DNA from 2 places in the Photobacterium sp. GB-72 genome. Region 1 is predicted to be linked to the other one. Evidence: riboswitches for the same ligand, from Rfam matches in the RefSeq annotation. Region 1 holds a riboswitch; the other holds the start of a gene.
The links. Region 1 has a riboswitch for lysine ahead of C9J40_RS11545 (Na+/H+ antiporter NhaC family protein). Riboswitches for the same ligand answer to the same signal wherever they lie in the genome.
Positions count from the first base shown of each region.

Region 2: another riboswitch for lysine. It lies ahead of lysC (lysine-sensitive aspartokinase 3); the one in region 1 lies ahead of C9J40_RS11545 (Na+/H+ antiporter NhaC family protein).

Region 1 is NZ_PYNV01000009.1:39,180-43,279, forward strand. Features, by position in the region: gene C9J40_RS11545 (Na+/H+ antiporter NhaC family protein) at 1-1,460, opposite strand, end outside; lysine riboswitch at 1,546-1,719, opposite strand; gene ccoP (cytochrome-c oxidase, cbb3-type subunit III) at 1,856-4,054, opposite strand; gene ccoO (cytochrome-c oxidase, cbb3-type subunit II) at 4,051-4,100, opposite strand, start outside.
Region 2 is NZ_PYNV01000004.1:6,210-10,309, forward strand. Features, by position in the region: gene metH (methionine synthase) at 1-482, shown strand, start outside; gene lysC (lysine-sensitive aspartokinase 3) at 562-1,932, opposite strand; lysine riboswitch at 2,034-2,218, opposite strand; gene C9J40_RS06670 (alanine--glyoxylate aminotransferase family protein) at 2,457-3,575, shown strand; gene C9J40_RS06675 (PglL family O-oligosaccharyltransferase) at 3,629-4,100, opposite strand, start outside.

The DNA.
Region 1 (4,100 bases):
AAATAACCTAATAGTGCGCCAAAAGCGACAGTAATAGCATAAGGAAGCTGAGTCATAACGTGATCCATATGGTGACTACCTGCACCTGTTGCAGACAAGATACTTGTGCTTGAAATAGGTGAGCTGTGATCACCAAATACCGAACCTGCAAGTACTGCAGATAACATCGGCATTAATAGGTGAGCATCACTTGCTACCGCCATATCACCAGCAAGTGGCAACATAATACCGAACGTGCCCCAGCTTGTACCTGTCGCAAATGACATTGCACATGAAAGGATGAAGACTAATGCTGGTAGTAATTCCGTTGGGAACCCCCCTTTTGTTAAAGAGGCTAGGTATTGGCCTGTAGACATATCACTCACAACAGTACCGATCGTCCATGCAAAAAGTAGAATAATGATTGCAGGGATCATCGCTTGTACACCTTGAGGTGCCGCAGTTAACCAAGTCTTACGTGGCAGCTTTAAACGTAAAGCTAGAAGAATAGAAACAGCTAGGCTACATAAAGATGCATTAACCAATGAAGCACCTAGATCGGTATGCTCTAAAGAAGCAATTAAGCTAAAAGCCTCGCCTTTTGCGCTTAATACTTCAGCACCACTGATGATCATAAAGATAACGCTTGAGACTGTCAGTGTCAGAATAGGCAATACCATATCAATCATAGTACCTTGGCCTTCAGACTCAGTCGTGATCTCTAAACCTTTAGGGTGGCCTTTAGATTCATCCCATAGCTTACCTTCTTCTGCCCATGCTTCGTGTTGACGCATTGGACCAATGTTAAGTTGGAAGAAAATAACAACGATAACCATTAATAGCGTAAACACGGCGTATAAGTTCATTGGGATCATTTGAACAAACAATGAAATAGCACTGATATCGGTAATATGGTTTGTTACTAAAATACCGCTAAGAATAGCAATAATGTAAGCACCCCAAGAAGAAATTGGCGTGATAACACAAACAGGTGCAGCCGTTGAATCAAGTAAATAAGCAAGCTTTGCACGTGAGATATTGAAGCGATCTGTTACTGGGCGACAAATAGGCCCCACAGATAAGCTATGGAAAAAGTCATCAATAAAGAAAGCAAAAACCATTAAACCCGTTAGCATATTTGCGCTACGGCGATCTTTACAGCGACGAACACCCCATTCAGCAAATGCTTTAGTGGCACCTGTTGCCGTCATTAAGCTGATCAAACCACCGAGCAAAAGCATAAAGATGATCATATTAACGTTACCGCTATTTACAGCACCGTCTGCCCAAACAAGGCCTACAACTTTATTTACGATATATTGAAGCGCCGCTAAAGGGCTGTAATCATTAAGAAGGATTGCGCCTGCAACAATACCAAGGCCAAGTGATAACAATACACGTCGTGTAGTGATTGCTAAAACAACCGCCAGTAAGGGTGGTACAACAGATAGCAGGGAGTCAGAATATTGAACTAGATTCATGGATCTCTTAAACACCTATATTAGGTGGAGATCTACCGAAAGGATAGAGAAACAGATTTCAGGAGAAAAAATACTTCTTCGTATCCCTTAGGGTAGCGCTCCATAGACAAAATAACTATGGCAGTTCTGCACTTATTTAATGCAGACCCAGCGATTGTTGACGACACAACAAACACTTCGGCGCCGACTCCTTTCCCCAGACTTCAAAGGTGTCACCCTCCATCCGGATACTTTTAGGCAGCGCGCCTCTACTCAAAGGATTGAAATTTGATGATACCTATTAATTTTGCTTAGGCAATAAAAAGCAGACAGAAAATGCATATTAATTGTAAATATTGTTACTGTTGATGGCATGTTAACCAATTAGTAGCGATATATTCCATTTAGATAATCGCTCATTCTGTTATGCTATTGGGCTGATTTTGTTCTGGTGTTGTCATGGAGTGTATATTCCCAGCATAGCCACCTTTAATTAAATCTTTTCTTACCTCTGCTACTTCTTGTGGTGTAACAGGTACAGTTCTATCACCTAACTTATCGCGGACAAAGCTAATTAATTTCGCAAGGTTGGCATCACTGAGCACCGAGTTAAAGCTACTCATAGGCATAAAGTTACTGTCTTGTTCCATGAAGTTTGGCGATAAACCACGAATGGTAACGGCAATCGTATCGTAAGGATCACTGTGCATAATTATCCCGTTGTTAAGCAGCGTAGGGGCGATCCCTTTCCTACCTTTACCGTCTTTACCATGGCATGCACCACAGGTTTGCACATACACACCATATAGTTTGGCTTCGTTTTCAGGATCGTTGCTACTTAACGGTTTTAGCTCAACGGTTTGAATATCAACATTGGCTGGCACCAAGTCACCAAAGCCTGGTGGGTTAAGCTGAGGAACCGAGCTATCTAACTCGTTATATTTATCGCCAGTGATCAAGTATTCCGCAATGGCTGCGACGTCTTGTTCTGTCAAGAAACGGGTACTGTTTTGTACCACTTCCGCCATACCACCAAATGCGGTTCCTTTATCTGAATGACCCGTTTTTAAAAAGTCGGTTAGTGTTTTTACATCCCAACGATCTTGATATAGCTCTGTTGCGGTAATATTTGGGGCTTTCCAGCCATCAATCAAATTACCTTGGAATAGCTCTTTTTCTATCAAGGCTTGTGCAACGTTACGTGGAGTATGACATTCCGAACAATGGCCTAACCCCATGGTTAAATATTTACCCCGTTTCCATTGTTCGGTGGCATCTGCTGGGTATTGCAAAGGGTCGGTATTAAGAAAGGCAATATTCCAACCAAGTAGTCCTAACCGGATATTACTTGGGAACATCATCTTGTTTTCTTCATTACGAGTATTCACAAAATTAAGCGATTGCATGTAAGCCCAAAGTGCTTGGGTGTCTTCATCTGTCACATATTGATAAGACGAGTAGGGCATCGCTGGATATAGGTAGCCATGTTTGCCTTTACCTTTATGTAGCGCATCATAAAATTCATCGTAGGTGTAATCCCCAATACCATAGGTTGGATGTGCTGAAATATTGGTAGAATAAAGCGTGCCAAATGGCGTTAAAAATCCTAAACCGCCACCAAATGGTTCGCCACCTTCACCAGTGTGACAAGCAATACAATCTCCTGCATAAGCAAGGTATTGCCCTTTACTAACCATATCCGGATCAAGTGCTGCGAGTTTCTCGTTTTGTCTATTTCCTTGGTGGCGAATATAAGCCCCTAATGCTTGAATTTCGCTATCGCTGAGTTGCTCTTCAAAAGCAGGCATGAGATTGTTCAAGCCATATTTTACCGTTGAAATAATACCTTCAACGCTGCCATCGTGAAGCCAGATATTATCGGTTAGATTTGGCGCACCAATCGCAGTATTACCTTTTGCATTACTGCCATGACAAGCCGTACAGTTAGCATCAAATACGGTTTTACCGAGTTCAAGCTTGACCGCTGGCTCTGAGATAATGCGATTTTTTTCAAGTGAAGCGACATAATATGAAACATTCTCAATTTCTTCTTCAGTCAGAATATCTTTCCAACCAGCCATGACTCCGTTACGACCTTTAACAATCGAATGATGGATCGCCTCATCACTACCACCATAAAGCCAAACGGTATCACTTAAATTAGGGAAATGAAGCTGACCTTGTGCTTGATTTAAATGACAAGCCGCACAATGGGTTTGAAATAAAGCACGCCCAGCGACCACAATTTCAGGCGAGGTACTTAATGCTTGAAATGATGTATCACTATTAGGTACTTGGCTAATTTGTTTGGCTAATGAAGTAGTAGAGGTTGAAGCCGCTTCACTACTTGATTGCCACTTCATGAGTCCTTGCCAGTTTCCCATGCCAGGATAGAGCACCAAAAAAACGGCAGCGATAATGAAAGCGAGAAGATAAGAAAGAAGTAAAAGGTTTGGTACGGCGGCATCGTTTTCATCGATACCATCAAAGCTATCGACGGTTCGATTAGCGTTGGCTGCACTGTTTTTCTTCCAGTAGTACGCAACAACGACGATCATAATTGCGAGAAAAATAAGGGTTAGGATAATGACCCAACCACTCCAAAAAGTACTCATGGTCGTACTCCTTGATCTTGTCCCAGACTTTGTAGATAGGCGATTA
Region 2 (4,100 bases), on a different contig from region 1:
TAACAGGTGGGATTGGTGAATATGACATTGCTGAGCAATTTAAAGCAAAAGGTGATGATTACAATGCCATTATGGTACAGGCTGTTGCGGATCGATTAGCGGAAGCCTTTGCTGAATGTATGCATGAAATGGTACGTAAAGATATTTGGGGTTATGCAGCTGATGAAAATCTGAATAATGACGATTTGATCCGAGAAAAGTATCAAGGTATTCGTCCTGCACCTGGTTACGCCGCATGTCCTGAGCATACCGAAAAAGGTGCTATTTGGCAGTTACTTGATGCTGAGAAAAATACTGGCATGGTACTAACGGAAAGTTACGCAATGTGGCCTGGTGCTGCCGTTTCGGGATGGTATTTCTCACATCCTGATTCTCGTTACTTTGCGGTTGCTCAGATCCAGCAAGATCAGTTAGAAAGTTATGCTGATCGCAAAGGTTGGGATTTGATCGAAGCTGAGAAATGGTTAGGCCCAAATCTTTAATGCTTAATCAATCGTTAAAAAAGGCGCTCAATGCGCCTTTTTGTTTATCGGAACTTTATTTGGGTTAGTTAGAAAGAGCTTATTCCAACAAAGATGCGTGCAGTGTGCGAACCACGTCTTTAGCTTCATCTTCATTAATTAAGAAACATAAATTATGTGGGCTAGCACCGTAGCAAATCATACGAAGGTTATGATCTTCTAGCGCGCCAAAGATATCTTTTGCTGAGCCTTTCGTATCACTCATTTGGTTACCGATAAGTGCAACCAGTGATAGCCCTTGCTCGACGTCAACCACACATAATTGGCTTAATTCTTCAACGACTTGAAGCGGAAGCGTTGGCGCACCGCCACCCGTATCAGTTTGATCTAAGGTCAGTGAAACGCTGACCTCTGAGGTTGTGATGAGATCAACTGAGATTTTATGTTCAGCCAAGATACGAAAGACTTCGGCTAAAAAGCCATAAGCATGGAACATATTTAAGCTCGTGAGTGTCACCATGGTTTGGTTGGCACGTAATGCGAGTGCTCTAAATAGTGGCGCTTCTTCAACGGATTGTCGGATCCAAGTACCGCCTTGCTCCGGTGCTTTTGATGAACCAACAAATACAGGGATCTGTTGACGAACAGCTGGTACTAGAGTTGATGGGTGTAAAATTTTAGCACCAAAGTTTGCCATTTCAGAAGCTTCACTAAAACTGATCTCTTTGATCGGTTTAGCGGCTGATGTAATACGTGGATCGGTAGTGTATAAACCCGGTACGTCCGTCCAAATCTCTAATGTGCTAGCATTTACGGCTTCTGCGATTAAAGCGGCACTATAGTCACTTCCCCCACGACCAAGTGTTGTCGTAACACCCTGGCTGTTTGATCCAATAAAGCCCTGTGATACCACGATATTATTGTCTAATAGTGGTAATAATTGCTCAGTCGCTAATTGCTTAATTGTTTCTGGCTGTGGGATCGCTTTACCAAATTGATCATCAGTACGCATGATGGAACGAATATCTACACGTACAGCTGGGGCGTTTAGCTCGACTAATATTTGACTAAAAAGATGGGTTGAAAGCAGCTCGCCATGGCTAACAATTTGATCGGTCAATTGTGCAGAGGTTGTTGATGCCGCATGTTCAGCTAAGGTTGCGATGTTATCAAGTAGGCCGTAAATAGCGTCTTGAATATTTTCTGGGTGCTGAAGTTGATCAAGAACATCTTGGTGGGTTTGGGTCAGTGTCTGAATGCGCTGTTGGCGGGTCGTTGAATCGCTCACGCCATTGGCAAGTTCTACCAGAATATTCGTGACACCAGAGCAGGCGCTGATTAACACAATTTTAGTGTCTGGATTAGCAATAACAATGGCAGCACTTCGGCTCATTGCGGTGTAATCAGCAACACTGGTACCGCCAAATTTTGCGACAGTGAGTGAATCTGAATGTGTTGCAGCCTTGTCCATAATTAATTTCTCCCTAAATAGTAAACACATCACAAGGTAGGCTATTTTTTCGGGAGTATTCCCGACATCCTGTCAGGAGAGCATAAGAGGTGAATAGTCACTCACCCAGAAGCTCCCCACCAATGTCAATCATTGACCTTGGTGACAGCTAGAAGGATTCAACCTTCATAGCCGATATAACTCATCCCCTAATCAGTTATACCTCGGCGTTACTCTCCCTCTCATAATGGCGATTGGATGGGGTCCTGTCATTATGATACCTAGGTAACGCTCCTCTTCCGTTTTAAGTCGTACTGTTTGAATAATAAGTGCTTGAATAAAATATCATCTTATTGAATAAGATTCATCACCCTGTTGTCAAATGGAATATGACAATTTATTTACATATGATATTTCGTCAATGTGTGTCATGGGATCGGTATAGGTCGCTTGCACCAATGAAAGGGCTCTAATACTCTAAAATAGATAGCAACGCGTTCCACATAAAAATATCGACAGGGACAATGACTTTACGGAGCAAAAGAATGACAATTACCAGCTTTATCCCACCGCATCGAACCCTCATGGGGCCGGGACCATCAGATATTTATCCGCAAGTATTACAAGCGCTTAGTCGTCCTACGGTAGGGCACCTTGATCCATTATTTATCGGTATGATGGATGAATTAAAACAATTGTTGCAATATGCCTTTCAAACCCAAAATGCCTTTACTATCGCTGTTTCAGCGCCAGGTAGTGCAGGAATGGAAGCCTGCTTTGTTAATCTCGTTGAAGCTGGGGATAAAGTACTAGTTTGCCGTAATGGCGTTTTCGGGGAACGGATGCGGGAAAATGTCGAGCGTTGTGGTGGTGTTGCTATCGTTGTGGATAACGAATGGGGGGCGGCGGTTGATCCTGATTTAGTGGATCAAGCGTTACAAAACGATCCTGAAATTAAAATTGTTGCTTTTGTACATGCCGAAACCTCAACCGGCGCATTGAGTGATGCGAAAACATTGGCGGAAATTGCCCGTAAACATGATTGCTTAACGATTGTTGATGCGGTGACATCACTTGGTGGTGTTCCTTTGCTGGTGGACGAGTGGCAATTAGATGCGGTTTATTCAGGTAGCCAAAAGTGTTTGTCCTGCACGCCGGGGTTATCGCCATTAACGTTTTCTCAAAAGGCGATTGATAAGATCCAACGACGTAAAACCAAAGTACAAAGCTGGTTTTTAGATCAAAGTTTGGTGCTAGGTTATTGGAGTGGTGAAGGTAAGCGTTGCTATCACCATACTGCACCTGTAAACAGTTTATATGCGTTGCATGAAGCCTTGGTATTATTGCAAAACGAAGGGTTAGAAAATGCATGGCAGCGCCATCGAAATGTCCATGAAGAGCTTAAAGCAGGGCTTGAAAAGCTTGGGATCCAATTTGTGGTAGAAGAAATGTCACGTTTGCCCCAACTCAATGTGGTTTATATCCCTGAAGGCGTTGATGATGCTGAGGTACGTAATGAGTTGCTGCAACGTTACAACTTGGAAATCGGAGCAGGTTTAGGTGCGTTGGCAGGTAAAGCGTGGCGTATCGGTTTGATGGGCTATGGTGCGAGAAGTGAAAATGTTGCGCTGTGCTTAAAAGCGCTAGAAACCACATTGAAGTAATTTATTGATGAGTAAATAAAAATGGCTACCAATTGGGTAGCCATTTTTTATAGTTATTTAGCAGCAGACGTTGCCTTTGCTTCGCTGTTTTGCTGCTCAAAATTTAAAGATGGGAATAAGAACAGCGCTTCATCTCTGATTTGTGATGCTTGCTCTTTATTGCCGAGGGCATCGTAAGCAAGGATCAGGTTTTGATACAGCGCTGGTCGCGGCCACGTTTTCGCTTTCTCGGTTGCCCATTGAATATAGTCTTCAATTAGTGCTGGCTTATTACTGCTAATTCCGAGTTGCAGTTGGGTCAGTTGTAAATCCCAATCAAAACGGTTTTTCCACGACCATGGATTATTCACCTTAAGTAAGTATTCAATATTTACTGGTCGAGTGGTTTCAAATTTAGTTAACTGCCAACCTGAATACAGGGTCGTTATCATAAAGCTAGAGATAAAAATTGGTACAATAAGTGCGAAAACTTTCAGCCCTAGTACGTAGCTTAATGATTGGCGATGATATTTGGTGGTGAGGTTA